3 regions of the Paenibacillus sp. G34 genome follow, and region 2 is predicted to be linked to each of the others. Evidence: riboswitches for the same ligand, from Rfam matches in the RefSeq annotation. Region 2 holds a riboswitch; each other region holds the start of a gene.

Region 1 (10,314 bases), 3.2 Mb from region 2:
AACAATTGCGGGAGGTATGATGCGGCATGACACCGATAAGCGATCCGATAACTGAAGATGGTAGCACGGCAGTTCTCGCAATTAATGTAGGCCTGCCCAAGTTATTGCCTGGTCAAAAGAATGAAGTGTTGAGTGGTATTGTGAAACATCCAGTCTCTTCCCCGGTATTCCTGTCATTCACCGGAATGACTGGGGATGCCCAGGCGGATCTGGTGCATCATGGTGGTCCTGATAAAGCGGTTTGTGTATATGATTACAGCCGTTATGCGGCGCTTGAGCAGTTGATGGATCGCAAGCTGAATTGGGGAGCTTTCGGAGAGAATCTGACCGTTACAGGCTGTACGGAAGAAGAGGTGCGCATTGGTGACGTATTTGAATTAGGAGATGCGCAGGTACAAGTCAGCCAGCCGAGACAGCCATGCTTCAAGCTGAGTGCACGATATGATTATAAAGAGCTGCCTGTGTATTTTCAGGAAAGTGGACATACCGGCTTTTATTTTCGAGTGCTGAAAGAAGGGGAAGTTGGTCCTGCGTCAAGTTTCAGAAAAGTTCGTACAAATGCTGCATATATGACGATCCTTGAAGCTAACCGGATTATGCATCAAGGGAAGCAGGATGTGGAAGGCATGCGCGCTCTCTTGGCTATTCCTGTGCTTTCGGATAGCTGGAGACAGACTTTGCAGAAGCGGCTAAACAAGCTTGAGCATAACTGAGCTTTACCACAGAGCCTGATTCATTTTCATTGGGACATTCGAGTTTTATTTTAAACCAACGTGGGAGTGAGGGACTAACATGACAGTTTTAGGTGCGATTGAAGCAGGAGGAACCAAATTTGTATGTGGTATCGGGACAGAAAATGGAGAGGTATTGGAACGAGTAAGCTTCCCTACGACCACACCGGAAGAAACGATGGCCCACGTCATCTCTTTCTTTGAAGGCAAAGGCATTGAAGCGCTGGGTGTAGGATCATTCGGTCCGATTGATCCTATTGAAGGAAGTCCAACCTATGGTTACATCACAACAACACCGAAGCCGCATTGGGGACAATACAACATGATGGGGAAACTCAAAGAACACTTTGATGTACCCATGACGTTTGATACCGATGTAAATGGAGCTGCTCTGGGTGAAGCTACTTGGGGAGCTGCGCAGGGACTGGATAGCTGTTTGTATATAACGGTAGGTACAGGCATTGGTGCAGGGGCCGTTGTTGGCGGAAAAATGGTGCATGGATTGTCTCATCCCGAGATGGGGCATATCATCGTACGAAGACATCCGGAAGATGGATACGCAGGATTTTGCCCATATCATGGGGATTGCTTGGAAGGTCTTGCAGCAGGGCCAGCCATTAACAAACGCTGGGAACAACCTGCTTATGAATTGCCGGCAGACCACAAGGCATGGGAGATCGAAGCACATTATCTTGCACATGCTCTGATGAATTATGTGTTGATTCTTTCACCCCAGAAGATTGTAATGGGCGGTGGCGTAATGAAGCAGGAGCACCTGTTCCCGATGGTTCGCAGCAAACTGCAGGAACTGCTCGCAGGTTATGTGCAGCATCCGTCACTTCACACTGGAATGGATGAGTATGTTGTTGCACCAGGTTTGGGAGATAATGCTGGTTTGTGTGGTTCACTGGCACTGGCGAAATTAGCATTGGCGAAATAAACCGTTCCAGGGATTGACGAATTTTACCAGTGTGTTATGATATAGGCAACAGTATAGTACGGTTAATGAGGAAGCACCTCTCTTGCAGTAATTTTGCAGGAGGGGTGCTTTTTTGTGCTGTCTGGAAACAGAGAGTGCGTTCCTTAATCGGACAAGCTGTAACATCCAAAGGAGGGAATAAGCAATGGAAGTTATCTTCATGAACAAATTATCCAGAGTGTCTGATCAGAATGAAGAGATTGCCCAGTTATGGATTGGCGAGGAGGAGTATACCTGGCATTTGGGATGGAGCCAATATGAAGCAGGTGATCGGGAAGATACGATCTGGTACGAAGGAACGTCGTGGGAAGAGCTGCTGCACATTTATCGTCACCAGCTTGCCATGCGAATGAGCGAAGGGTATCGTCCATTGCTGCATGGGTTGTACCACGAAAATGAGGATCTGAAGCTGCGCAGTTATGCGGGACAGCGCCTGCATTGTTTTAGCGAATTGTACGGCAATGAGCAATTGTATGAGGAACTGTGCACATGGCGCAGGCAAAAAGCGGCTTCGGACCGGAAGGCTCCATATTTTGTAGCGACGAATCGTTTACTACGGTTAATCAGTGCCTTTGTTCCACAAACGATGGACGAACTAATGCAACTGCCAGGTGTTGGCGAGAGCAAAGCAACGGAATATGGGCTGGAATGGCTGGAAATGACGAGTGGGGTCGAACGATTGAGATCTTTTCCGTTAGACTGGGTGTATACAGTGTTGAAAGAAGAAGAGTACGAAAGCTGGTTATACAAGCAGAAAGAGCAGAAATACAAGCAGGAACTGGATAAATTCATCACGCGTAAACATGTGCTGGAAGGAATGAAGGCAGGACAGACCTTGGAAACGATTGTGGCTCGGTCGGGATTATCCCGGCGTGAATTAATCGAACTGCTGGAAACACTCGATCTGGAGGGGTATGACACGGATTCTTTGCTGGATGTAGAGCTGGCCGTCATGCCTGAGACTGAACAAGAGGCAGTGTGGAACGCCTATGAAGAGTTGGGAGATATGTTTCTAAAGCCTGTGTTACATAAAGTTTATGGAGGAGAGCGTCCTGAAGGAGGAAGTTTGGAGCAAGTGTACGAGCGGTTACGTATGATTCGCATTCGTTTCCGCAGGCATGCCGAAACGGAGCGCAATGCAGGTTAGTTAAAAAGCGTTCAAAAACAATGGATATCAAAAAGACGAAGTCGTCCCGAGAAGGACCGCTTCGTCTTATTCATTCGTGTAATGGTATGATATTGCGCATGTAATAGTCGTTTCAGATCCAATCTTTTTTGCGGAAAATGAAAAACATGGTTAAACCTAGTGTGACCATCAAACCAATAACCGCATAATAACTATATTTCCAGTGCAATTCAGGCATGTTATCAAAGTTCATTCCGTATATTCCGGTAATTACGGTCAACGGCATGAACACCGTAGTAATAGCGGTAAACACCCTCATGATCTCATTGGCTCGGTTTGCAATACTGGACTGATAGGCTTCTCGCAAGTTGCCCATTAGGTCGCGGTATGTTTCAAACGTTTCCGATATTTTTACGGCGTTCTCATAGATATCACTGAAGTATTTCTGCAACTGATCATCAATGAGACGCAAATCTTTTTTGTTGAGTGTGTTGATGACCTCTTTTTGAGGACCCAGCACCTTTTTAAGCCACAGAATTTCGCTTCGCAGACCAATAATTTCATTCAGATGTGACTTTTTGGTATGCATCAGAATGTCTTCCTCAAGCTTCTCAATTCGCGCTTCGATTCGATCTCCAACGGTAAAGTAGTTGTCTACGATCAAGTCTACCAGCAGATAAAGCAGTCGATCAGGACTGCTGATTTCCTGTTCCCATAGGATGGGCTTCAATGTACGCAATTCGCTGATCTTTTGTTTGGTAACCGTGATGATAAAATGTCTGCCGAGAAAGAGATTGACTGCTCGCAGGAAAATCTCTTCATCATCAAAACGAATGCTATTAATCACGATAAAATAATGGTTCTCATAAATTTCAATCTTCGGACGCTGCTCCTCATCACTCAAGCAGTCCTCCACAGCCAGATCATGCATGGAAAAGAGCGGCTGAAGTACAGCCAGATCATCCACGTCCGCATCAATCCAGTAAAATCCTTCCGCTGGTGGAGTCAGCGCTTGCTGGATGTCATCCACCGGGATAAATACACCATTGTTAACCAACCGGATTTTCATGTTATCTACTCCTTCTGCACCCGCCGTCTTGGCGGATTTCATCATTAATATGGGCGCAAAAGAACAGATCAGCCGGTCGGCAGCGGAGCCTGGTAATCAGGGCTGTACTGCGTTCATCAATCTATAATCAAACGGAAGAAACGTCCCGTTGCCGACATGCTGATGTCAATTCTCTATGCAGTTGTTCGGAATTCGACTGCCAGTTGGGCCTCGGGTCGCCATCCATTTAATATGTCACCTCTCACATAAGGGTTTATAAACACTTGTATAGTATACCGCTGGTCCAGAGTGCTTTCAAGCGCAAAAATGTGTCTATTTCGCGCTCTGAGGCAGTGTATGACAACAGAGGATGAACGGTTCCGAGTGTAGACCCAAATCAAACAACTGGTTCTTGACGTGAGGGCGGTAATGTTTTAAAGTAAAAGTTAATATATTTGAATTATAATTGAATACAGCGAAATCTTATCAAGAGTAGGTGGAGGGACCAGCCCGATGAAACCCGGCAACCGGCGATATAACGCACGGTGCTAATTCTTGCAGCGACCAAGCACCCCTGTGGTGCTGTTGTAACTGAGAGATGAGAGAGGCGCATATCTGTTTACATATGACCTTTCTCGGAATCCGAGAGAGGTCTTTGTCATATGCAGAGCTTCTCAGAACATGATTTTCGCACCCAATGCGATCTATGAAAAAGGAGGAGTCGATTCACTATGCCAATTAAAATTCCGGATACACTGCCAGCAAAAGAAGTGCTTGAAGGGGAGAATATTTTCGTTATGGACGAATCATCTGCGTACAAGCAGGATATTCGACCGCTTCGTATAGCCATACTCAATCTGATGCCTACGAAGGAAACGACCGAAACACAATTGCTGCGTCTGGTGGGTAACACACCCATTCAAGTTGATGTTGTGCTGGTGCATCCCAAATCTCACACATCCAAGAACACGTCACAAGAATATTTAGACCTGTTTTACAAAACATTTGATGAGATCCAGCACCGCCGTTTTGACGGCATGATCATTACGGGTGCACCGGTGGAACAAATGGATTTTGAGGATGTGAACTATTGGGAAGAGATTCAGGAAATCTTTGAATGGACCAAAACCAATGTAACCTCGACAATGCATATATGTTGGGCCTCACAGGCAGGTTTATACCACCATTTTGATGTACCCAAAGTTCCACTGGATGAAAAGTGTTTTGGCGTATTCCCACATACAATCAACAAACCTCATGTTCCTTTGCTCCGCGGATTTGATGAAGTTTTCAACGTTCCACACTCCCGTCATACGGAGGTAAGACGGGAGGATATTGAGAAAAACGATAAGCTGGAGATCCTGGCTGAATCGGAAGAAGCTGGCGTATTCCTGGTTGCAACCAAAGATGGAAAGCAAATTTTTGCTACAGGACATGCCGAGTATGATCCATTTTCATTAAAGTGGGAATATGATCGTGATGTTGCCAAGGGATTGGATATCGCGCTACCAAAGTATTACTATCCTAAAGATGATCCATCCCGTATCCCACCGGCAACATGGCGTGCACACGCTAACTTATTATTCTCTAACTGGCTCAATTACTATGTGTATCAGGAAACACCTTACGATATTGGCCCGCAAATCTAATCGAGATTACAGGAGGATGCAGTAATGGAAGATAACAAGTTGAAAATGGAAAGCCGTCTAGCTCAAATTGGGTCCATCAATGAACCGGTAACAGGTGCTGTTAACTTTCCGATCTATCAATCCACTGCGTTTCGTCACCCGAAGCTGGGACAAAGCACGGGGTTTGATTACATCCGTACGACGAATCCAACACGCAAAGTGCTTGAAGAAGCAGCAGCGGCACTTGAGTCCGGAGATGCTGGTTTTGCCTGTAGTTCAGGTATGGCGGCATTGCAAACGATCTTTGCTTTGTTCAGTCAAGGGGATCACCTGATTGTTTCTCTTGACCTGTACGGCGGTACTTATCGTCTGCTAGAACGGATTTTGTCCCGGTTCGGTGTGACGGCAAGTTATGTGGATACAAATGATCTTGCCGCACTCGAGAACATCCGTCAGCCGAATACAAAAGCCGTATTCATCGAGACACCAACGAATCCACTCATGATGATTACGGATGTGGGCGCCGTTGCTTCCTGGGCAAAAACGCACAACCTGTTGACCATTGTGGATAATACGCTTCTAACGCCTTTCTTCCAGCGTCCGATTGAACTTGGAGCCGATATCATCATTCATAGTGCGACCAAATATTTGGGTGGACATAATGATGTGCTCGCTGGATTAATTATTACCAAAGGTGAAGAATTGTCCGCAGAGATGGCATTCCTGCATAACTCCATTGGAGCCGTGTTATCGCCGAGTGATTCATACCAATTAATGAAAGGCATGAAAACGCTGGCTCTACGGATGGAACGTCATGAGTATAATGCACTCACCATTGCAAAATTCTTGTTGGAACATCCAGCGGTTGCCGAAGTATTTCATCCAGGGTTGTCCGATCATCCTGGATATGAGATCCAGCAGAAGCAATCCTCCGGGAATACAGGCATTTTCTCTTTCAAAGTGAGGGATGCACGATATGTAGAGCCCTTGCTGCGCCATATCGAGTTAATTGCATTTGCTGAAAGCCTCGGAGGGGTAGAATCACTCATGACGTATCCAGCAGTGCAAACTCACGCGGATATTCCACTTGAGATTCGTGACGCGGTTGGAGTGGACGATCGTTTGCTTCGGTTCTCGGTAGGCATCGAACATGCGGAAGATTTGATCGCCGATCTGAATCATGCACTACTGGCAGCACAACAGGAAGTTGAAGGGGGCGTAACTTCATGAGCGAAACCAACAACAATAAGCCCAATTCACCCGAACTGAAGTTTGATACCAAGCTGCTTCATTTTGGGGACGAGATTGATAAAACAACAGGTGCTTCCAGCGTGCCGATTTATCAGGCGTCCACTTTCCATCACTTTGATATCTTCAATCCACCGCAACATGATTACAGCCGTTCAGGTAACCCTACCCGTCAGGCACTTGAAGATTACATTGCGCTTCTTGAAGGCGGGGTACGCGGATTTGCGTATTCGTCAGGAATGTCGGCAATATCCAGTGTGTTCATGATGTTCTCCGCAGGGGATCACGTGATTGTAACGGAGGATGTTTACGGGGGGACGTATCGTCTGCTGACGACTATACTAAGCCGGATGCAGATTGAGACTACTTTTGTGGACATGACAGACATAGAACAAGTCAAAGCAGCACTTAAACCTAACACCAAGGCTGTGTATATGGAGACACCTTCCAACCCGACCTTGAAGATTACGGATATTGCCGCTGTGACGTCCTGGTCCAAGCAGCATGATCTGATTACGATTTTGGATAACACATTTATGACACCGTACTATCAGCGTCCGATTGAGCTTGGCGTCGATATCGTTGTACATAGTGCTACGAAGTTTCTCGGCGGTCATAGCGATGTACTGGCTGGTCTTGCTGTTGCGCGTACAGATGAACTGGGTAGACAGCTGAAACAGCTGCAAAATGGGCTTGGAACGGTTCTGGGAGCCCAGGAATCCTGGCTTCTGATGCGCGGTATGAAGACACTTGGTGCACGTATGGCTCACAGTGAACAGAGTACAGCCAAGCTGGCTGCTTGGCTCAACGAGCGTCAGGATATAACGGCTGTGTATTACCCTGGACTTGCGGATCATCCGGGTCGTGAAGCGCATGAGCGCCAGTCTACTGGCTACGGAGCAGTCGTATCGTTTGACGTAGGTTCAGGTGATCGTGCAAAAGCTGTTTTGAATCAGGTGAAACTGCCGATTGTTGCTGTAAGTTTGGGAGCAGTTGAAAGTATTCTTTCGTACCCTACGATGATGTCTCATGCGGCTATGCCTGCTGAGGTTCGATATGAGCGCGGGATTACCGATGGTCTACTTCGTTTCTCCGTTGGGCTTGAAGACATTGATGATCTGATTGCCGACCTGGAGCAAGCACTTCAGTCCACTTTATAAGTTGAAGTTTGAATGGATTATAAATGATTTTATATGTCAAAATTTTAACTCATTTTTTAAGCACCTTTTCATAAGGTGCTTTTTTTCACATGTAACCTGTGTTACGATATGTGGAGTACAGAAATGCGATGTTGCAGCCAGGACTTGCTTTTTTAACAAGCCGGGAGTGATCGTCGTATTATTTTCTCTTTACGAGGGAGGCTTTTTTACGATGAGTACGGTAGACCGTATCTTAGATAAAGCCCTTCGGGGCGAACGTTTAGACTTGGAAGACACGATTCAGTTATTTGAATCAGATGAAGTGGACAAAATCGGGGCAGCTGCCAATGTGGTTATGAAACGTATGCACCCTGAACCATACAGAACATTTGTCATTGGGCGTAACGTCAACTACACGAATGTGTGCGACGTATACTGCCGTTTTTGTGCTTTTTACCGCAGACCTGGGTCAGAAGAGGGCTATGTGCTGCCCGATGAAGTGATTTTCCAGAAAATTAAGGAAACAGAAGATGTCAACGGAACCGAGATTCTGATGCAGGGTGGAACGAACCCCAATCTGCCTTTCAGTTATTATACGGACTTGTTGAAAGCGATCAAGGAGCGTTTCCCGAATATTACGATGCACTCCTTCTCGCCAGCTGAGATTATGAAAATGGTTGAAGTATCCGATGGTCTTACGCTAGAAGAGGTAGTACGTGCCATTCATGAGGCTGGACTGGATTCCTTGCCTGGTGGTGGAGCAGAGATTCTTGATGACCGTACACGCCGCAAAATTAGCCGTCTGAAAGGCTCATGGCGCGACTGGATGGATGTAATGCAGACCGCTCACCGGATCGGTATGAATACAACGGCTACGATGGTTATAGGTCTAGGTGAATCCATGGAAGAACGTGCGCTGCATCTCATGCGTGTACGTGAAGCACAGGATGAGTGTATTGCGAATAAGTACGATTCTGAAGGCTTCCTTGCCTTTATTCCTTGGACATTCCAGCCGGACAATACAAACCTTAAGCTGGAGCGTCAAACACCAGAGGAATACCTGAAAACGGTAGCGATCAGTCGTCTGGTTCTGGATAACATCAAGAACATTCAATCTTCCTGGGTTACGATGGGACCTGAAATTGGCAAGAAATCGCTCGAATTCGGTTGTAATGACTTCGGTAGCACGATGATTGAAGAGAACGTTGTATCCTCTGCGGGAGCAACGTACAAAGTAAATATTGAATCTATCCTTCGTCTGATTCGGGAGTCCGGTTACATTCCGGCACAGCGTAATACCCGTTATGATATTTTGCGTATGTTTGATGAGGAAGGTATTGTGCCTAAAGATTTCGTCATGCAGAACTAATATTTACATTTATAGCTATTATGAGTTTGTATTCGAATACCATCACGTGAAATGAATAGTAACTCGTTCCGCAGCATTAGGGATAAAGCAGGTCAAACCTGTTTTGTCCCTTTTTGTCGTGCGTATACAGTACAGGTACACGTTATCTTGTTACGGTGTCAACCGTAGTAAGTAGTTTGTTGTGGTTTTACCAAGGAACAGAGATCATCAAACAGTATATATTACGCATTTAACGATATGTTATATTGATTTTTAACTGATACAATGAAGGGACAGTTTGTGTAGTCAAACCTGCTGGGAGGAACGAATCGATGAAAACAAGAAAACTTGGAAAGACAGCAATAGACGTACCTGTTTTAAGTTTCGGCGCATCCTCGCTGGGATCTGTGTTTCGTGATATTGACCGAGACGAAGGCATTCGCACCGTTCATGCGGCCATAGATGCAGGCATGAATTATATAGACGTTTCGCCTTATTACGGATTAACCAAGGCGGAAACAGTACTGGGTGAAGCGATCCGAAGTTTGCCGCGCAGTTCTTATACGTTATCTACCAAAGCCGGACGTTATGGGGAAAACGAGTTTGATTTTTCACGCAAGCGTATTCTGGATAGTGTACAAGAGAGTATGACTAGGCTGCATACGGACTATCTTGATATTTTATTTTTGCATGATATTGAGTTCGTGGCTCCTGAAATTATCATTGAGGAAGCTTTTCCGACGCTGTTAGAACTGAAAGAGCAGGGTGTGATCCGTTATGCCGGAATCTGTGGATTGCCGCTGCCTTTGTTTGAAAAAATACTACCACAGCTGGATGCGGATGCGATTATCTCCTACTGCCATTATGCTTTAAATGATACGTCGTTGGTATCGCTCTTGCCATTGCTGGAGGAAAAAGGGGTTGGACTTGTAAACGCTTCCCCGCTCTCGATGGGACTGTTAAGTACACGCGGGACGCCGGACTGGCATCCAGCAGGTGACCGAGTGAAGGAGCTTTGCTTGAAAGCTGCTCGTTTCTGTGAGGAGCAAGGCAGTAATATTGCGAAG
Region 2 (10,314 bases):
TTCCAGATTACAATGATGACAACGAACTCCATGCTCCTCGGGGTAGGTAAACCACGAATTACGATGATTAGCGTAGCTGCAGGAATTATCGTGAAGCTGATTGCGAGTCTTATCCTGGCGCCGATCTTTGGTATTTACGGGATCATTATTGCAACAGGATTATGTTTCTTGGTCATCACGTATTTGAATCTGCGTGTACTGCGCAAAATTGTGGATTTCTCAATTATGGGGGATCGCTGGGTTGGATTTATCATCACGGTACTTCTCGCAGCAGCTGTCGGCTTTGCGGCCAATTGGAGCGGAAACCAGATCTTTGGTGCGTTCTTGCCTGCACGGGTATCCTTCCTGTTAACCTGTATGGTCGTGGGTGTGCTGGTCGTTGTCGTATATCTCGTACTGATGGTGGTTCTTCGTGTGTTGCGTAAGGACGAGCTGGGGAGTTATCCGCGAATTCTGCAAAAAATTCTTCGTCCGCTTATGCGTCTGCAACGCGGCGCTGGACAACGGGGATAAATGTAGGTGAAAAAAGCGCGGTCTGCACTTATAGCAGACGGCGCTTTTTTATTGTTATTGCAAAAGAGGCTGGTTCACGTGACGGTGAACATTATCCTTACTTTGGCCTTACATAGCAGAATCTGCTCGATCTGCTTTAGTGACGTTAAGATCCTGTTAAAGCCGTATTCGGATACCGTTTTTTCTTTTTCTCCTGCCAATTAGTGAGTGATTGTCTGCACATCATGAGCGAGAGCTGTTTTTAACATGCCGTACCGATGCTCATGACTCATTTCAAACAGCCAAGGTCTGCGTGGCGCGGTCAGGTATCCAAGGCAATCGCTTGTCTCAAGCCAGTCATGTCTTGTAATCGGTTCATAAGGTGTGTCCCCCCAGACAGCGAGCAACTCAGGTGAGTAAAGACGCTGACCTTCCGGAAGCCATTCCTCATTCATTAAAACTTCCGTGTACAGATTATGATCTGCGGGGCCCTCGTGATGCTTGGTAAACAGGCCAGGCCAATATTCCGCCCGTGAGCCGCCGTGAGGAACGGTGCGTGCGAACTCCAACACTTGCTGGAGCACTTGCTCCACACCGAATAATAGGGCATACAGCCCTTTGCCGAACTGGATGCGTTCATTCAGTTTGCCAAAATGTTCAATGACCCGCCCGGCGAGGCCACCTCCTTGTCCAAGAGGGAAGACAATGTGGTTCAGTCCGGCCAGATTATGCAGATGAAAAGCAGGTTTGGAGAGCACTTCTTTCTGAAAATAAGGATGCTGCACCACTCGTGTCTCTATATAGTTCTGCTCATTAATAATTAATGCCACACTCAGTATGGAACTGCAGCGTTCCAGCCAGAAGCGCTCCCAGAACGGGGTCATAAATGCCGATACGTGAAAATGGGACAACAGATGGAAGCAGCTTCGGCCAAGCCGCCGACTGTGCATATACAGCTGCAACTGGGGGTACGCATCTTGGAAAATAAGAGCATTGCAACGCTCCAGCAGGCGATACATATGTTCACGATCCTCATGGTTTTGCAAATTATGCATCAGGTCGCTGTGCAGATCGGTCATATGATATCCGCCGTTGCGGGATACCATGTGCGCCAGCAGAGCCCAGTGCAGTTCGGGGTACTGTTCATAACATTCCAGATAAGCAGCCGTGCGGGTCACATTACTGCGATTCTGCTGTTGCGTTAATGTTTTGATTTCTTCGAGAATGATACAGTCCTCCTCACAAACCAGTGCACTTTGTGCCTGAATGTTGCGAGTGGTAGATGACCTGCCCGCTGTGGGTAGCAGCCGCTCAACCTCAGCCTGTAGAACAGCAGCAGTATCTGCGTTCCAGTTCAGGTCACGTGCAGGATGTCTGAGCTGGGAGGAAGCATGCCAGGCAGCCTGTTTACCGCGCCATACTTCCAGGGCTGCTCCGGGAATGGAGCGAATGATCTGCATAATGGAACCCTGGTGATGCGTTTCCGAAGAGTCGTTTCTGGTGGAAGTCATGAATGGAACATCCTTTCATGAAAAACTTTGTTTGATGAGCCAGAACTTGTGGTTATTCTAAGTATGCGCCGAACATTTGACTTCCAATCACCAATTTGCTTCACTTAGATGTAGATAAGGTACAGAAAGGGAGATGTTGACAAATGGAACAGATTACATCCAAACCGGAATTTGATGTGGCGATTCAATCTCCACGTTTGACGGTAGCCGTATTCAAGGCAGATTGGTGTGGGGACTGCAAGTACATCGATCCGTTTATGCCTGAGGTGGAAACCAAGTATTCACGTGATTTGACCTTGATTGAAGTGGATGTTGACCAAGTAGGCCCGGTAAGTCAGGAGCAAAATATTTTGGGTATTCCAAGTTTTGTAGCCTACACGGACGGACGGGAATTGGTGCGTTATGTGAATAAGCTGCGTAAGTCCAGAGAAGAGATTGAGCAGTTCTTGGATCGCGCTGTTGAGGTTTATAACACGATTCACAAGTAGATACGAAGCAATAAGGGTGAGCAAAGTAATGCAAAGCACAGCAGGAATGAAATATCCCAAGATAGGGAAGAATGTGAACTAAGTATGCAAACACAAGGCTGTCGGTTGAGCCACATTTGGCTTAAGACTGCCTTGTTTTTATTTTGCTTGAGGTGAGAAGAACTAGAGGCTACAGGTCGGATTCGGGAAATTTCTTTATCAATGATGCTGTGATATGTTACACACCAACTCACTCTTTTTCGCAGACATTGCACGGTAACTCATGCTCTAACGATCACCAGGAACGTTATTTGCTCGAATATAACTCATAAAAAAATCTAACGATCTCCACATACGCTATTTGGGACCAAAATGCGTATATGCAGCAATTGTTGCCGTGTTACTTAGAAATAAGCTCCATGGTGATCGTTAGGTTCGGAAAAGGGGCTATATTTTCAAAATAAGCTTTGTGGTGATCGTTAGAATCCGAAGTGGGGGGAGTTGATGATTGAAAACGATAAACGATAAACGATAAACGATAAACGATAAACGATAAACGATAAACGATAAACGATGAACAATGAACAATAAACATAAATAATAAATGCGGAGTTTTAGGCTACCGAGTTTGTTCATGGCTTACATAATAAGATTCGAGAATAATGACCCGCTGGTCAAATTTTTAATAGACGTTAACATTTTGTCACAAAGCGCGGCGTCAATGATGATTTTATCCGGTATAATGAATTTAGTTGTGAAATTAGTGTCAAAGTTAAAAACAAGCGGTTGTAATGAGCTCTTATGAATGCAAAGTTGTAAGGTAAGGCAATTACATCGTTTTAAAGTAACCAAAGAACACTAGCACCATTAATGAAATTAGCATGATTATCAAGCGAAGACTTTCTTCGCCATCTTAAACCAACAGCGGGTGAGAAAAAATTGAAGCACTTAACATTGTTTAAATGGTTAACTGTATTAACCTGTCTTGTCATGTTCCTGGCTACCTTTGGGGGCGGAATCGTGACCAAAACCGAATCCGGCCTTGGCTGTGGAACCGAATGGCCTTTGTGTAACGGAAAGCTTGTGCCAGCACATACTGTTGCCTCACTGATTGAATACTCCCACCGTGCCGTCAGTGCACTGGCAGGGCTGCTATCCATTGCTTCGTTTGTTGCTTTCTTACGATTTGGCAAACAGCGTCGTGATCTGCAATTGTTCTCGTTGCTAACTCTTATATTTGTGATCATTCAGGGAATCATGGGTGCATTTGCCGTTGTCTTCTCGCAGTCTTCAGCGGTTATGGCACTTCACTTTGGGTTCGCGCTCATTGCTTTCGCCAGCTCGTTGATGATGGCTCTAGGCATTCGGCAGGAGGCGAAACATGGCGGCTTGGAACGTCTGAATCAATATCCTCGCGTCAGCAAAGGATTCCGCAACCTGGTCTGGTTCTCAACGATCTATACGTATCTGGTCGTGTATACAGGGGCGTTCGTAAGCCATACGAATTCAGCCGGCGGTTGTTCCGGATTTCCGCTCTGTAATGGGCAGATTGTGCCTGAACTCTCTGGCGGGGTAGCTATTGCCTTTGCCCACCGCCTGGCAGCTGTGTCGCTCGTGATCGTAATTGCGATCTTAGGGCATTTTGCTTATCGCAAACATCCGGATAACCGTGAGATGCGGACACTCGGAGTGGTATCCGTCGTTTTAATTCTGTTGCAAGTGGTTATCGGTATGTTCATGATGTGGACGATTAATCAACCAGAAGTTTACATGTTTGTGGCGCTTGCACATATGTTGGATATCGCTGTACTCTTTGGTATCTTGACCTATATGAGCTTCCTCGTATACAAGCTACACCGCCCGGTGAACCGTTTCTAAACAGATTACGAACTTTGGTATTTACAAAGGAAGGTTAGTGCATTGTCCTGATGCTGCGCTGGGCCTTATTGGAAAGTCCACCATCCGGTGATGTAGATCATTGGAGAGGTGGACTTTTGTTTGATGTGAGAGGTAGCAGGGCAACCTAAATCAAGTTGTTATGATTAAAGGCGTAGATGTTAGAACGTTGCTAAAACTTCAGCTTCTTCAGCTGTTTAACAGTTGTGATAATATATATTTGCCGTCATCAGTGGAAAGAGGAGGCCATCTATGCTGCGTACTTTATTAGGGGAAAAGCCACGAGTGAATCAGGGAAAATTGAAAGAGGCTATGGATACCATGGCGTTTACCCTGGATTCTTTTGAGAAACAGATGTATGTCGACCATGATCCGAATCATGATTATCGGAAGTTATATATATGGACACAGGGACTTATTTCCTCGTTGGATGAACTGGAGCAGAGTTATTTTGCAGCCGCATATTTCCGTAGAAAAGTAGTTGCTGGTTCAACGGGAGATATGAGTTCTGCTGAGAAGGCGGAGTATGCGCGGTATGTTTATTTCTACAAAGATGCATTTATTCGGTGCTTCGCTATTTTGGACAAACTGGGTACGGTTTTAAATGAAATTTTCCAATTAAATACATCTAAAACGAAAGTACATTTCTCCTATTATACCGTACTAAGGCAATTTGATTATTATCGGGACCATCATGAACTCGCACAGCAATTAATTAAAATCAAGGAAGCTTATAGGGAACCGATGAGCAAACTTCGCAAGCGGCGGAATATGGAGATCCATTATATGAATTCAGAAATGCAGGATGATCTGTGGCAGTTACATCAGACGATGCGTGGAAAAGTAAAGCTGGAGGATCTGGATCAGCATCTTCTGGAGATGCAGCAGGGTGTGGATATGGTCTGTGAAACGCTGCATATGGCTTATCGATACATCAATCGAATCTGGCGTAAACAGATTGCGAAACGTTAAGTATATCCATGCATTTGAAATAATACCATTTGACAAATCGGAATACTTTGGATTATACTGAGTTCCAGATCGAATCTTACATGGATTCATGTCTACAATAAAGCATTTGATGTAGTTTGGTCATTATATATGACGAACTACATGAACCTATATAATCCTACAACTGTATATTTCTCTTATCGAGAGTGGCGGAGGGACAGGCCCGATGAAGCCCGGCAACCGATCAACGATGATGGCACGAATGTTCTCATTGTTGATGTTAGGTGCTAATTCCTACAGAATCATGTTGCACATGATTTTGGCAGATGAGAAGGTCATTTCACGTGAAGAGCCATCTTTGTATCTGCAAAGGGCTCTTTTTTTGCGTAGAACGGGGAGTTTTCTCTTCCTTCGGGTAAAGATATATGTAGGTGATGGGGAAGGAGCAGTACTAGTGATTGAATTGGTTGGATTAACCAAAACATATGGCAGACGTACCAAGGCAACGACGGCGTTGTCACACCTTGATCTGAAGATTCAGAAGGGTGAGATTTTCGGCGTGATTGGTCACTCAGGTGCAGGGAAAAGTACATTGATCCGATGTATTAATTTGCTTGAGCGCCCGACAGAAGGTGAGGTCTGGGTTGATGGCATTAACCTGACCGAACTTAGCAAAAGTGAACTACAGCAGCAACGACGAAAGATCGGTATGATATTTCAGCATTTCAATTTGTTGTCTTCTGCAACGGTATACGACAATGTGGCTTTCCCGTTAAAACTGGTCAACACACCTAAGGATGCGATTGATCGCAAGGTGAAGGAAATGCTCGCTCTGGTTGGATTGGAGCAGCACAGCAGTAAATATCCGGCTCAGTTGTCCGGTGGACAGAAACAACGGGTAGGGATAGCGAGAGCTCTGGCAAGTGATCCGAGTGTACTTCTTTGTGATGAGGCAACTTCGGCACTTGATCCGCAAACAACCAATTCCATTCTGAAGCTATTGCTGGATATTAATGAAAAGTATAATCTGACCATTGTGCTGATTACCCACGAGATGCATGTCATTCAGAACATCTGCGACCGGGTAGCAGTTATCCATCAAGGTGGTATTGTGGAGCAAGGGCCAGTGACGGAGGTATTCATGAAACCGCAACATGCGATCACGCGGGATTTTGTCTCACGTGACAGCGAGGGTGGACTGGCACTGGAGGAGACGGTTATGGCGAATGCCGAAACAGAACTGCCAGCAGGAATATCCTCCAAGTTAGTGAAGGTTTCATTTCTTGGAGATAAAACCTATGAGGCGATTCTGTCGAGAACGGTTCGCAAAACAGGTGTGGATTTCGCTATTCTGCAAGGTACAATCTCTACAATCAAGCAGGTTCCTTATGGTCAACTGACGGTGCGTTTTGAAGGTGACTCCGTTGCGATCGAGCAAACCTTGTCAGAACTAACCGCAGAAGGACTTGATGTGGAGGTGCTCCGATAATGGATTTTTCCAAAGTACGCTGGGAAGAGGTCGGTACGGCCTCCATTGAAACATTGCAAATTCTTGCCGTATCCGGTTTGTTTACTGTTCTCTTGGGTTTGCCGCTTGGTGTCATTCTGTTTATGACAGGCCGCTCGGCTTCACCTAGTTCAAAACTAACCTACATCATATTATCTATTATTGTTAATATTTTACGTTCGGTACCTTTCATCATACTAATTGTTGCTCTTATTCCGTTTACACGTACGCTTGTGGGGACAGCTACAGGTGTGCTTGGTGTCATTCCACCGCTTGTGATCTCGGCTGCTCCGTATTTTGCACGTCTTGTTGAAAATACATTGCGTGAAGTGGATCGGGGTGTGATTGAAGCAGCTCAGGCAATGGGAGCATCCACAGGACAGATTGTTAGAAGGGTTTTGTTACCTGAAGCTTTACCGGGCTTGCTTGCCGGGATTACGATTACCATCGTAACGTTGGTCTCTTATACGGCCATGGCGGGTATGGTTGGCGGTGGAGGTCTGGGTACACTTGCAATTAACTATGGATACTATCGATATCAGAATGAGATCATGATTATTTCTGTGGTATCCATGATTATTCTGGTTCAGCTTTTGCAGATGATTGGCGATCGTCTGGTCATTTATTTCACCCGGAAATAACAGATAGATGAAAAATAAAATGCGAAGGGGTTTTACAGATGAAAAAGTGGTCTATTATTCTACTCAGCTTGATGATGATTGCCGTGCTCGCAGCATGCGGCAACAACAAGAAATCCGACAGTGGTGCAGATAACTCAGCAGGCGCTCCACGTACGGTTGAATTGAAAGTCGGTGCTTCACCTACACCACATGCTGAGATTCTGGAAAGCATCAAACCCGAACTGGAAGCACAAGGCATTCGTTTGCAAGTGGTGACGTTTAACGACTATGTGCAGCCTAACCAACAGTTGGCAGATGGCAAATTGGATGCAAACTTCTTCCAGCATCAGCCTTACCTTGATACGGAGAACAAAGAGCGTGGATTCAACCTTGTTGCTGTGACTCCAGTCCATGTAGAACCTTTCGGTGGTTACTCCAAAAAGATTAAATCCCTGGATGAACTGAAAGATGGCGCTAAAGTGGCTATCCCTAACGACCCATCCAATGGTGGACGTGCACTTTTGTTGCTCGCTAAAAAAGGTTTGATTACGCTCAAAGACGATACAAACATCGCATCCACTAAACAGGACATTACAGCGAATCCGAAAAACCTGGAAATCATCGAACTGGATGCAGCCATGATGCCTCGTCAGCTGGATGAAGCTGATCTGGTGTTTATCAATGCCAACTATGCACTGGAAGCAAACCTCAATCCATCTAAAGATGCGTTGTTGATCGAAGACCTGCAAGGCAACCCATATGCTAACATTCTCGTGTCCCGTGAAGATAACAAAGACGCAGACGCCATCAAAAAACTGGCAGAAGCTCTCCACTCCGAAACGGTGAAAAAATTCATCAAAGAACGTTACCAAGGTGCAGTTGAACCTGCATTTTAAGTTGTTAAAACGAGCGCATAATTTTAAATAGCTGAAAGCCCCGCACGATCTCTTCAAGAGGTCTGCGGGGCTTTACTATTTCTGAGTCCTTGACTTCCGCCGAAGCATTATGAAGATGAATGCAGTAAAACACGCAGTAACAATGTAGATCATGCCTTTTTTGATTAGAGTCTGCCGTTCCTCTTTTTTGGTAGCGGCTACCCCATCACCGCCCGGAATAAGATGCATGAGACCAAGCTCCGATTTTTTATCAAGGGAAGCATTAAATTCCTGGTATGTATGACCGTTGTTGATTTTAATATTTTGGAGTACCATTTCTTCAAACTGTTTTCGACTTTCTTCAAAATAATAACTTGGGGTTACAAGTATGACGCTAATATACCCTTCACGTGTTAACAAGTTTACTTTATAATATACGACTCCTCCCTGTAGGGGATCTCGCAAACCTATGGAATAGCGTAATTGATGTTTACTTTCTTCATACACAGGTTCAACATCCCAACGTAGCACGGAGGATTGATTTTCTGCGCTCGCTTTCTCACGCTGTCCTTCAGGACTCTGCTTGTAACTTTCCAGGAGTTCATCGGCATCTAATTCATTTTTGTCATGATCGTCGACATTTCCTATGTCGTGGTATTCAAAAATGACGTTCCAATATAACTGCATGTTCATGTTATAAAGAGAGCCAATTTCAGTACCGTTCGGAGGAGGAGGATTTTCTTTCATAAACCTCTTGGTATTTTCTTTATCAAAAAAAGCGAGATTTTCCGGTACGTTTACTGACGCTATATCCTCCAAAGATACTGCTGTAGGGCCACTCTGCCATTCAAATCCATCGGCTGAACCAAAATTTTCTGCAGCAACTTTCATGGTTGAAAATGGAAGTGAGGTAAGAAGAAGCAAGATGAAGACGAAGGGGATACATAACTTTTTCATTTCATTAATCCTTTCAGATGATGTAAGCAGCAATTTACACCTTAGTATGTCATGTCGTTATTATCATAAGGCACAATGACCTACTGAGATTATCATAACAATTCAATTTAGATCAAGGCATTTCTGGATATGAAGGTATATTTGCACAGTGAAACAACTGGAACAGATTGTGAAGAGCTACAAGTTGTGAGAGGCGGATAAATCTTTTATACTGGATAAGTGACTGCTCTTTGAAGAGGGGGATGAACGTGAAGGGAAAGATTGCCCTCATAACGGGAAGTGCCAAAGGCCTGGGTAAAATGACAGCCCTCAGTCTGGCGGATCAGGGATGTCACATTGCCCTTAATTATGTGCATAGCAAATCAGAGGCTGAATTGCTGCAAGCGCAGATTACCGCCAAAGGGGTACGTTGCATTGCCATTCAGGCAGATATATCGAAAGTAGAAGAGATGCATGCACTCGTTACAGCGGTAGAAACACAGCTGGGTCACGTAGACATTCTGGTGAATAACGCCGGTCCATTTGTACGTGAGCGCCGGGTATTCGCAGACTATTCTGAAGCAGAAGTCCAGATGTTGGTTCAGGGTAACCTGCTGGGGCCGATGATTCTGGATCAACTCGTACTGCCCGAAATGCGTCGCAAACAATGGGGACGGATTATTCATTTTGGCTTCAGTCATGCGGGCGAAGCAAGATCCTGGCCTCATCGCGCCGTATATGCTGCTGCCAAAGTAGGTCTGGTTTCGTTTACCAAGACCCTTGCGGTTGAAGAAGCACCCTACGGGATTACGGTCAATATGGTATGCCCTGGAGATATTCGTGGTGCGAATAAAGAGAAAACGATTGATGAAATTGCAGACATACCCGATAAGGAGACGCCGAGAGGGCGGCCTGGCAGTGGAGAAGATATTGCGCGAGTGATCACGTACCTGTGTTTGGATCATTCCGACTTTATAACGGGCAACATCATGGATGTATCCGGAGGGCTTGATCCGATCAGGCCTACCATCTGATGGAATTAAAAAAAGAGCCTCTCGC
Region 3 (10,314 bases), 300 kb from region 2:
ATAATAAATGGAATACCACAGTATAGTGCAATCCGCTGCGTTGGGTCAAAAGCGATACCGATGCAGGATGCCAGGCACAATACAAATGAAACGATAGGTACGATTGGATATAATGGCGTTCGGTAAACCAGATCTTTCACGTCATGTCCTTCCCGCAGATACTGCCTACGGAACATGTATTGAGACACGCTGATGCTCATCCATACCGCTACCACAGCAAGACCTGAGATCGAAACGAGCGTGATATAGACAGTTCCCGGTGCAATGATGCTGGACAATAAAGCCAGTGCACCACCAGCCATGCTGAGCACAAGCGCATTGAATGGTACTCCGCGTTTCGTCAGGCGGGCAAACCATGGAGAGATCGTCTTTTTATCCGCCAGTGACCAGAGCATCCGTGATGAAGCATATAGCCCCGAATTCGCAGCAGACAGAATTGCCGTTAAAATAACAAAGTTCATGATGTCGGCTGCATACGGAACACCGACCCGCTCCATGACAGCAACGAACGGACTCTCCAGCACACTTGCATCTGACATTGGCAGCAAAGCGGACAGAATAACGATCGTGCCAATAAAGAAAATAATTAAACGCCACAGCGTGGTGTGAATGGCCTTCGGAATCGTTTTTTCCGGATTTTCCGTTTCCCCTGCGGCAATACCAATCAGCTCCGTGCCTGAAAAGGCAAAATTGACTGCCAGCATCGTCATGAGGATCGCAGTCGCTCCGTAAGGAAACCACCCGGACGCAGTAATGTTGGAAAAGAACGGAGCCGGTTCAGCATTTGCCATCGGAATAATACCAAACATGGCGGCGCCGCCAAGAATGATAAAGATGACGATCGTCATCACCTTCACCAAAGAGAACCAGAACTCCGATTCTGCAAACAGTTTTACCGTGAACGCATTAAACAGGAAAATCATCAGCGCAAACAGCGCACTCCAGATCCAGACGTTCACAGACGGAAACCAGCGCTGCATAAGCAGTCCCGCTGCTGTAAATTCCGATCCAAGTGCTACAGTCCAAGTAAGCCAGTACAGCCAGGCCACTGTGTATCCTGTAGCGGGTCCAATGTATTTAGCCGCATAACTATGAAATGCACCTGTCTCCGGCATATGCACAGACAGCTCACCAAGACAGAGCATCACCAGGTACACCACCAAAGCGCCAATCAGATAGGATAGAATCGTACCTAGTGGTCCGGCTTGTTGAATGGTATACCCTGAGCTAAGGAACAGTCCAGTTCCAATGACGCCGCCAAGAGAGAGCATAACGACATGCCTCGTTTGCATTTTTCGCTGAAATTGACCCTTTTCGTTGCTGTTCTCCATATAACCTGCTCCTTGCTTCTTCATCCAGAACAAACAAAAAAGACCCACTCTTTCCTGAAGAGTGCGCCGTAACTGACAAATAAAAACAAACGCTCCTATCTATCAGGCTTTCACCCGCTGGAATTAGCACAGTATCCTTCAGATCTGTTGCTGAGGTTTCTAAGGGCCAGTCCCTCCACCTCTCTGGATAAGAAAATGATTTTGTATAACTATATCGACTGCTGCCTAATGTGTCAACATTTAAATAAACAATATGTCTGCTCCAAGCAGAGCCATCGACCCTTGGTGTCGGGGTTAACACATTAAGCATTCCCGTGGAGAGTATTAGGCTACTCTGTGGAAGATCCCGGATTTACAACACTTGTTTTAATCTCATACGTAATAGGTACTGTTGCAAACACTTCATCCCAGTTATCTTTTACCTTTTTCCACGTTTTAGGATAATGGATTCGGAGGCTATCCCGAAAACCGGCAACGTCAGCTTTATACGTATGCTGGATTTTATAGAGCATTTGATCAATCTGTTGATCTACGATTTTAGCAAAATCCTTCTCCAGTTCCTTCAGATAGGCTCCCTTCTCTTCTTTTTCGGGGGCTCGCCAATCCTCCATTAGCCAACCTTCTGACTCTGCCTTGACGTGAAATGAGATGTCCCCTCGAACTACCTTCGGAATGATTTTTGTGGTCTTTTTCTTAATCTCATAGAGAACCGTGAAGCCTTCCTTGCTGTATGTTTTGATGACACCGCCATGTTCCTTAGGCTTAATCCAAGATAATGCTTCCAGGTCGGTTTGGCTAAGCTCCCCGATAAATTTCGTTGTTTTGGCTTTAAAGATGCTGCCCCCTGAAAATTTATCCTCGCCATCTGCATTCAACACATTTTGAAGCAAAAAGCTGGAGCCAGACTGCATCTCTGCATCCAGTTTGGCAAGCGAAACCGGCTCCATTATCTTATTGGATATATACGAGTTATTTGTGATTCCCGTAAGATAAAAGGCCGGAATCCGGGAAGGATCTCTAGAAGTGAGTACATCCAGCGCACGGTGATGGCTGATTAACACAAGGCAATTGGGGCGAATATCATTATCCCGCAACACAAAATCAAGCAGCTGTTTCAATCCATACTTTTTAGCAATATCTTTGGAAATGACGATCACTTTGAGATGATGTCCAATGAGCGGACGATCTCGGCGCAAGGCAAACTGACGAAATATTTGAAGCAACGAATCCCCGGTAAGTTGTTCATTGGAGTATGATGATTTTCCGGAAGAAGGTGAACCTCCTTCATCGCTCTGCTGACCACTCGATTTCCCTGGGGCAATCTGAACAGTTGCTGTCACAATTTCTTCTTTGGGATAATGCCCTCCTTGGGCTGATATTTTTTTCTCGAAATTTGTTTCCTGACCAACATCGATGCCGAGACCCACATACAGACTCAAATCTTCTATTTCCCGGCTGCTCCAGCATCCCGAGATAAGACTAAAAATCAGTAATACACAGATCATACGTAGCCACAACCGGAGTGAAATCATGCGTGTTTACCTCCTTTTTTACGAATAATGCTCAGCAGCAGCAGTATCAGAGGCATAATGGCAAACAACACGACAGATACATTACCCAGCATGTCACCTAATGCGAATGTTTCATATACATTTTTGGGAATCATGGCTGCCAAATAGATAAAAGGTAGAAGAGAGTACATAATCATCCGCATCTTTTTAGCCTTAAACAGATCACGAATCCCCACAGAAGCGCAGTAATGGGTGATCGCAAACGTAGAGAAAATCTGCAAAATCCAGATGACGAGCAATAACGATTCGAAGCGTTCAAAGATCAAACCCTGAATCTCAAAACTTCGAACCAGATCGAGCGTTGGCCAGGTTCTCGTTTTAATTCCATCGAGCGATAAACTGCCAACGACCATAACGACCGTGATCAAATAAATCGATGTAGATATGCCAAGACCCCAAGTCATGGCCTTATTGCTTTTTTTTGGATTTTGCATATAGGCTGTAATGACCAGCATCACTTCATAACCTGTGTATGATAGCAAGGAAGGCTTCAACCCTTTGATCACAGGTAAAATCCCTTCTCCAAGTACAGGTCTGAGATTACCGATCTCGAACAACTGATTACTAAGCAAAATTTCCATCACAAATATGACCAAGGTAATCGGCAAAATGATCTCAAACACACGCACGATGACTGGAAGTCCGCCAGAGATCAGATAGATTCCAATCCACATAAATACCATCACAATGGCCCAAGTAGGGGTACGTTCGAGCAGATACATTCCGGTAACGTCAGCCATCACCCGGATTTCGAAGGCAGCAATCACCATAAAATAAAGAATGTTGGCAAAGCCCAGTATGTAAGCAATCCACCGTCCCGTAATCTCCCTGGTGAATTGAAAAACCGTTTTTTCCGGGAATCGACGGCACAAGGTCACCAGTATAATTCCCACACCCGTGATAATCAACCCGGAGAGAAGGATAGAAATCCATACGTCAGGTGTTCCGACAGCTTTACTGGTTGTCCGAGGCAGAGTCAATATGCCTGCACCAAGCATGTAATTGACAATGATGACCACGGCTTGCGTGGTAGTAATTTTGAATTGGGAGTCATTCATTACATAACACCTCCAGACCATCTGTGGATTGTACGAGGCTAAACTGGACTGCACAAAACTGCTTTGCACGAAAATCCACCTCGAACTTCATTATTTCTTCCGATCTTCATCGGTCGGATTCATCATGGAAGGACGTTTTCTCATCATATTAAGCGGAGCACGGATGACAAAATCCTTCCAATCGCTCAAATGATATGGAACAGCTGGCGCAATATAAGGCACTCCGAAACTCGATAATCGAGCCAGATGTGTACACATCAGCAAGAAGAACATAACCACGCCATATAATCCCATTACAGCAGCACTAAACATGGCAGCAAAACGGAGCAAACGGAGCGTCAATCCCGCACTATACACGGGAATAGTGAAGGACGAAATCGCTGTGACCGCTACAACAATAACTAGAAATTGGCTTATAATACCTGCCTGTACTGCTGCCTGCCCGATGATCAGACCCCCAACGATTCCCATCGCAGGTCCGATGGGTTTGGGCAGACGAATCCCTGCTTCCCTTAGAATCTCGATGGACAGCTCCATAATTAAAGCTTCAATAATGGAAGGAAAGGGTACACCCGAACGGGTTTCAATAATCGTCAGCACCAGTTTCGTTGGAATCAGACCTGGATGGAACGATATGAATGAGATATAAAGCGCTGGGGCTAGCAAGGCTAGCATAGCCGCCATAAAACGTAGAATTCGAAGGAAGGTACTTGGAATCCAGCGTTCATAGTAGTCTTCTGGAGATTGGAGCAGCATGCTGAACGTAACCGGCACAACCAGTACAAACGGAGTTCCGTCCAGCAAAATAGCGACTCGACCTTCCAATAAAGCACCGATCACGCGGTCGGGCCTTTCTGTATTCAGTATCTGCTGAAAAGGACTCAGGGCATCGTCTTCAATCAGTTGTTCTACATAACCGGATTCCAGCATCGTGTCCATATCGATACTTTTGACACGTTTAATAACCTCGGTCACGAGTTTAGGGTCGGCAATATCCTGAATATAAGCAATAGCGAGGTCCTTTTTGATCCGGCTGCCCACTTCAAACTTTTCTATAAATAAACTCTGGTCGCTTCCATAACGTCGTAAAATTCCCGTGTTATCACTAAGCTCCTCTGTAAAACCGATACGCGGTCCGCGTAGCAGACCTTCAGATAAGGGTTCATCCACCCCGCGTGTCTTTAATCTGGACGTCCCGATCAGCATAGCCCCCGGTATACCATCCACCAACAAACCGTTTTTCCCTACTAACACACTTGATGCAAGCTCCTGAAGAGATTGTGTCTCTTGAATCTCGCTGACGGGAAGGATTTGAGTTTTCAGATATGTGGACAGGAAGTCTGCCTGCTCAGGATGAAGAAAACTTTCCTGTTTAAGTTCAGGTATGCCCTTAATCATCAAAGGTTCAATTAAATATTTGTCGATCAGATCTGTATCCGTCAGCCCTTCGGTATACAGGATTGCTGCTCTCGTATTCGTTCCTCGAATGGCGAACTCTCGAATATGTACATCTGCATTTTTGCCAAAGGTCTCTCGAACCGTAATCAAATCTGTCGTGTATATTCCGGTTAACTTAATGTTGGCATAGTGCCCGGTTTCCGTGCCTGGTCCGATGCCAGCTTCAGCTGGTGAAATGTCCTTCGGTGAAGGAATCATTTTATTTTCGCGGGAGAAGCTTCCACGCTTAATTGCCGTATGGAACCAATTCGTCGTGAAATATATAATAATCGGTACGATGAAAACCATGAGTGCCTGTGCCCAAATGGTCCATTTCGGTACATAAGATAAGATCGTTGACCACATTCTCCCATCCTCCTCCCTTCTCCGTAAAATCAAAGCGCAGGTATTTCTGGCTTATTGTGTCCTGTTCGTCCATAAAAATTCCGTGATTTTGGCAAGATATGCAATGGAACACATTCTTGCTTGATCAATCCCTATCACTTGTGATTTGTGAAAAATTGTATCTGAACACAAAAAAACGATCCTGTAATGAGCACAGAATCGTTCTTATCATTCCTATCATACATTTATTTTCGCTTACACAATTCGAGTCACATGCTGTGCCTTATCATCAAGTAAATGAGCCGCAGCCGCGATCGTTTTGAAATCATTTAACGCAATCTCAATTCTCTCGTGACTTTGTTGCACGTAATCCTCTACCTTTTTTGTACCATCTGTAATGTTGGTAATCTCTTTGGTAATTCCTGTTACACTATCTCGAATCTCATTAATTGAATTCTCCACCATGGCAGATAGCTTGCGCACTTCCTTCGCCACGATATCGAACCCGCGTCCGAATTCTCCTGCATGTGCAGCCTCAATTGCTGCATTCAGTGCAAGTAGCTGTGTCTGAGAAGAAATTTCCCGAATCGTCCGCACCACGCCTTGAATGGAGCCAGCCTGCTCTTGCAGATGTATTAGTGTAGATTGGTTAGCTGCAGATACTTCCGAGATGTAAGAAACGCTGGACATTAGTTCATGGCTCCGCCCAATCCCTGCCTCTGCCTGCTCATTCAGCTCTTGAGATAGCGCCTTCAATTCTTGAACAACGGCTGTAATGTTGTTCTGGCGATTCGTAATATCAGTAGCCATCTTACAGACACCAAGCACCTTTTGATTCGATGCATCAAACACGGGCATATATGTAGCTTCTAGCCACACCGATTGACCATTTGCATCCATGCGTTCGATCTTGTCCTGGAAGCTTTTCCCGCCCAAAATACTTCTCCAGAACTCCTCATACGATGGGCTGTCTGCAAATCTCCCAAAACATAATTGACGATGCTGCATACCGTACATCTCTTTCTTGGTGTATCCCATCCTTGAAGCAAATACATCGTTCACGTATGTAACCCTGCGGTTTAAGTCGAATCGAATAATCGCCAAACTTTTCTCCATCGCTTTGACCACCAACTCGTCCGTTACCTGATCTTGCCGCCCAGTCTCCAATAAAGACATCCTCATCCCCCACAATCCGTCCCATAGTCAATAAAATTGTTGCAAATTAATTACTTAATGCCGTTCATTAATAGATGCATTCATGCGATGTGTTGACTCCTAGTAATGATACCCGAATTCGGGACTTTTGGATCACTGATTTGCATAAATCCTAAAATATAATTTTTTGTTGTACATACAACCTCCATACTTTGGACTATGCAGGCTTGATCTTACACTATTGCAGTCTTTTCTCCAATCATAATTAACGATCTGTGGGAGAACAGAAAAATAAAGAGCAAGTTATGGATAACCATAATTTGCTCTTCTTTAGAAACTTCAAGCCTGACTTCAAGTTTTGAGATTGACGCCAAATGTAATAATTTTAAACCTTAGAAATCATGCACCGTTACACAAAGCTGAATCACAACGCCAAACGGATCACGGACGATCCCATATCCGGGGCTGAATTCATTCCGTTCGTAGGGCACAAGTACCTTCACCCCCTCATGTTGTGCCAACACCTCGTACAGTCGATCCATTTGGCCTTGATCCTGGGATTGAATGCACAGCGATGTACTGTTCCCCAGTTCCCAGGGTCTCTCCGCATCCATTGCATCCTCTGCGATCATGATTTTGTTTGCTCCGATTTCCAGCACCGAATGTGTAATGTACTCATCCTGACCGGCAGGATATGTGAAACCGGGACTCATTTGCTTCATTTCTTTGTAGCTTTTTCGGAACAACACCTTTGCACCCAACGTTTTTTCGTAAAATGTAATGGCTTTAGCCGCTTCTCCGTTCATCGAGAGAAAAGGAATCACTTCCATATTCATTCTGTTTGCCTCCTCTAATCGTTTGCCTTACACTTGTCACTATAACAAGTAAAGGTGCCAATAAACGGCACCATTGAGAGGAGGGAGAGGTGAACAGATGAAAAAGACTGAACGTTTACACCATATGCTTCGCTTCATTAATCAAAAACAATATTTCACCCTGACTGAATTGATGCAAGAGTTTCATATATCCAAACGCACCGCATTGCGAGACATCGCGTCCTTGGAAGAGATGGGCGCGCCCATCTATGTCGAATATGGACGTTATGGCGGCTACCGGTTGCTTCAACAGATGCAGCTGCCTCCGATCTCTTTTAATACCGATGAGCTCCATGCCCTGTACTTCGCCATGCAGGCCCTTCGCAGCTTCACCAGCCTGCCTTTTCAGACGACATTTGACTCTGTGCATGAGAAATTCATGGCCGCATTATCCGATCGACAACGAGAGAATATTCATCACATGCAACAACGTGTCACCTTTAAACATACCGAACAGATCAAAGACAGTATTCATCTGGAGCTTCTATTGAAGGCCGCGGTACAGCAAATGGTTATTCAGATTACGTATCCTGACATAAACAAGAGTGCGGCGGAGCGGAGTAAAGTCACCGTTTCGTTTGAGAACAATGAGTCTGCCAAAGAGAATCTGGAAGCTACTCATGATCAGTCAAAAGCAATTTCCAAAACAAAAAGCAGCACCCGTGTTATACAGCCCATTGCGCTATATTCCAGTAAAGGGTACTGGTATTGCCAGGCGTACGATCTGGAGAAACAAGCTTATCGTGTATTCCGCTGTGATCGAATCATTTCGGCTGTCTTGACGGATATTGAGCCTATTATTGAGCTGGCTGATCTGAGAGCAGAGCAATATCATTTCTTATGGAAACCTTCCGAACAAGCAATTCCTTTTCAATGTGAAATTAACGAGGCCGGGATAGAACAGTTTCAGCAAAATCACTATCCGTCTATGCGTCTTGAAAATAAGGAAGGAGTCTGGCTACTCGTCGGAACCTATGAATCTCATGAATTAGATTTCATCGTGAGTTACCTTGCAGGCTACGGCACTTCCTTTAAGATTGTTGAGCCTGAGATGTTGAAGGAATCGTTGAGACAATATTATTTAAGATTGCTGGAGTCTATTTAATGTGGTAGCAAAAAAACACCCGGCCCAGGATGCGCGCCGAACGAACAACGGCATACACCCAGACCGGGTAATGGACTAGAAAATAATATCGATAGCCTCTAACTCATCTTGCTCCTGTTCGGATTGTCCATTCAAGGAAATATCCTTTAGCAGTATAGAAGGCTGTTCGCAAACCTGACGGATAATCAGGAGCAGGTCTTGCGCAAAATTGTCGATCAGATTGCGTGTGAACAACTTGGTGGCATATTCAAACTGCCCGTTCATTCCCTCATCCAGCAACGAAATGATCAAGGTAAGATCAAATTGGGACACGGCATGCGTTTCTGGATATGATTCGATCTGGATCTCTCCGAAACTTTGAACGTTGTCTTCCTTCGTTTCCAGAGCAAACATAACATCGAATACAGGATTGCGACTTTGATCTCGCGGCACCTGCAGCTTTTTCACAAGCTCCTCGAATGGATAATCCTGATGGTCGTAGGCCCCCAGCATCGTTTCTTTGACTTCGTTCAAATAAGTGAGGAATGTCTTCTCGCCGGATGGATAATGGCGAATCGCTAATGTGTTGACAAACATTCCGATAAGCGGCTCCAGGTCAGCGTGCGTGCGGCCGGAAACCGGCGTGCCTACAATGATATCATCTTGTCCCGAGTACTTGCTGAGCAGGATGGAATAGGCGGCCGATAATACCATATACAGGGTAGCACCATTCTCATCAGCAATGCGCTGCAAGTTGTCAGTCATCAGCTTATCGATGCTGAAGGGAAGTACATCTCCCTCAAAGCTACGTGTAGCTGGTCTCACAAAGTCTGTAGGCAGTTCAAGCGTAGGCAGTTCACCTTCCAGCATATCCAGCCAGTAAGCTTCCTGACGTTTCAGCCGCTCTTGTACAGGTTTGGACTGCTGCCAGGCAGCAAATTCTTTGTATTGAATACGAAGTGGTTCCAGCGTCTCACCGTTATACAGGCGCAACAGCTCTTCAACGATGATGCCCATCGACATACCATCCGTGACGATATGATGAATGTCCAACATGAGCAGATGCCGTTCTGCTTCCCATTCAACTATGCCCACACGCAGTAGCGGCGGCTGCTCCAAGTCAAAGACACGCACAAAGCTGTCTGCAATGCTCCTGGTTTCACTCTCCGTCGCTTTCGTATACTCGACGGTAAACTCCAAGTCCCGATAAATCCGTTGTACAGGTTCACCGCCTACCATTTCGAAGCCCGTTCGCAAAATTTCATGACGAGCAATTAGTCCTTTGAGTGCCAATTCGAATTGGTTCCTTTCCAGTTGCCCGACGAGAACCGTCATACCAGACATGTTGTAGCTAAGCTCCGCACCTTCCATCTGTTGCTGGATGTATAACCGTTTTTGCACGGAGGAAAGCGGATAGTACTCCTTCTTGTCTAGCACCGGAATAGAAATGTGTTCCTG

Evidence for each region. A riboswitch is a leader RNA that binds a small molecule or an ion and turns the genes downstream of it on or off. The one in region 2 is predicted to bind S-adenosylmethionine.
Region 1: it holds a riboswitch for S-adenosylmethionine, as region 2 does, so the genes downstream of both, metA (homoserine O-acetyltransferase MetA) here and AC1VYS_RS23340 (methionine ABC transporter ATP-binding protein) in region 2, are expected to answer to the same signal.
Region 3: it holds a riboswitch for S-adenosylmethionine, as region 2 does, so the genes downstream of both, mmuP (S-methylmethionine permease) here and AC1VYS_RS23340 (methionine ABC transporter ATP-binding protein) in region 2, are expected to answer to the same signal.

What each region holds. Positions count from the first base shown of each region.
Region 1 is NZ_CM166469.1:1,976,660-1,986,973, forward strand. Features, by position in the region: gene AC1VYS_RS09090 (MOSC domain-containing protein) at 27-713, shown strand; gene AC1VYS_RS09095 (ROK family protein) at 793-1,671, shown strand; gene AC1VYS_RS09100 (HRDC domain-containing protein) at 1,856-2,857, shown strand; gene corA (magnesium/cobalt transporter CorA) at 2,970-3,905, opposite strand; gene AC1VYS_RS09110 (hypothetical protein) at 3,904-4,032, shown strand; SAM riboswitch class I at 4,365-4,489, shown strand; gene metA (homoserine O-acetyltransferase MetA) at 4,616-5,533, shown strand; gene AC1VYS_RS09120 (PLP-dependent transferase) at 5,558-6,742, shown strand; gene AC1VYS_RS09125 (trans-sulfuration enzyme family protein) at 6,739-7,920, shown strand; gene mqnC (cyclic dehypoxanthinyl futalosine synthase) at 8,132-9,268, shown strand; gene AC1VYS_RS09135 (aldo/keto reductase) at 9,580-10,314, shown strand, end outside.
Region 2 is NZ_CM166469.1:5,145,489-5,155,802, reverse strand. Features, by position in the region: gene AC1VYS_RS23365 (putative polysaccharide biosynthesis protein) at 1-513, shown strand, start outside; gene AC1VYS_RS23360 (DUF2515 family protein) at 714-2,003, opposite strand; gene AC1VYS_RS23355 (thioredoxin family protein) at 2,147-2,491, shown strand; gene AC1VYS_RS23350 (COX15/CtaA family protein) at 3,410-4,348, shown strand; gene AC1VYS_RS23345 (Cthe_2314 family HEPN domain-containing protein) at 4,619-5,338, shown strand; SAM riboswitch class I at 5,512-5,650, shown strand; gene AC1VYS_RS23340 (methionine ABC transporter ATP-binding protein) at 5,772-6,806, shown strand; gene AC1VYS_RS23335 (methionine ABC transporter permease) at 6,806-7,465, shown strand; gene AC1VYS_RS23330 (MetQ/NlpA family ABC transporter substrate-binding protein) at 7,504-8,340, shown strand; gene AC1VYS_RS23325 (DUF2167 domain-containing protein) at 8,416-9,276, opposite strand; gene AC1VYS_RS23320 (SDR family oxidoreductase) at 9,525-10,289, shown strand.
Region 3 is NZ_CM166469.1:5,447,317-5,457,630, forward strand. Features, by position in the region: gene mmuP (S-methylmethionine permease) at 1-1,331, opposite strand, end outside; SAM riboswitch class I at 1,424-1,525, opposite strand; gene AC1VYS_RS24860 (Ger(x)C family spore germination protein) at 1,661-2,863, opposite strand; gene AC1VYS_RS24865 (GerAB/ArcD/ProY family transporter) at 2,860-3,960, opposite strand; gene AC1VYS_RS24870 (spore germination protein) at 4,051-5,763, opposite strand; gene AC1VYS_RS24875 (methyl-accepting chemotaxis protein) at 5,998-6,918, opposite strand; gene AC1VYS_RS24880 (VOC family protein) at 7,290-7,733, opposite strand; gene AC1VYS_RS24885 (helix-turn-helix transcriptional regulator) at 7,831-8,877, shown strand; gene AC1VYS_RS24890 (non-ribosomal peptide synthase/polyketide synthase) at 8,953-10,314, opposite strand, start outside.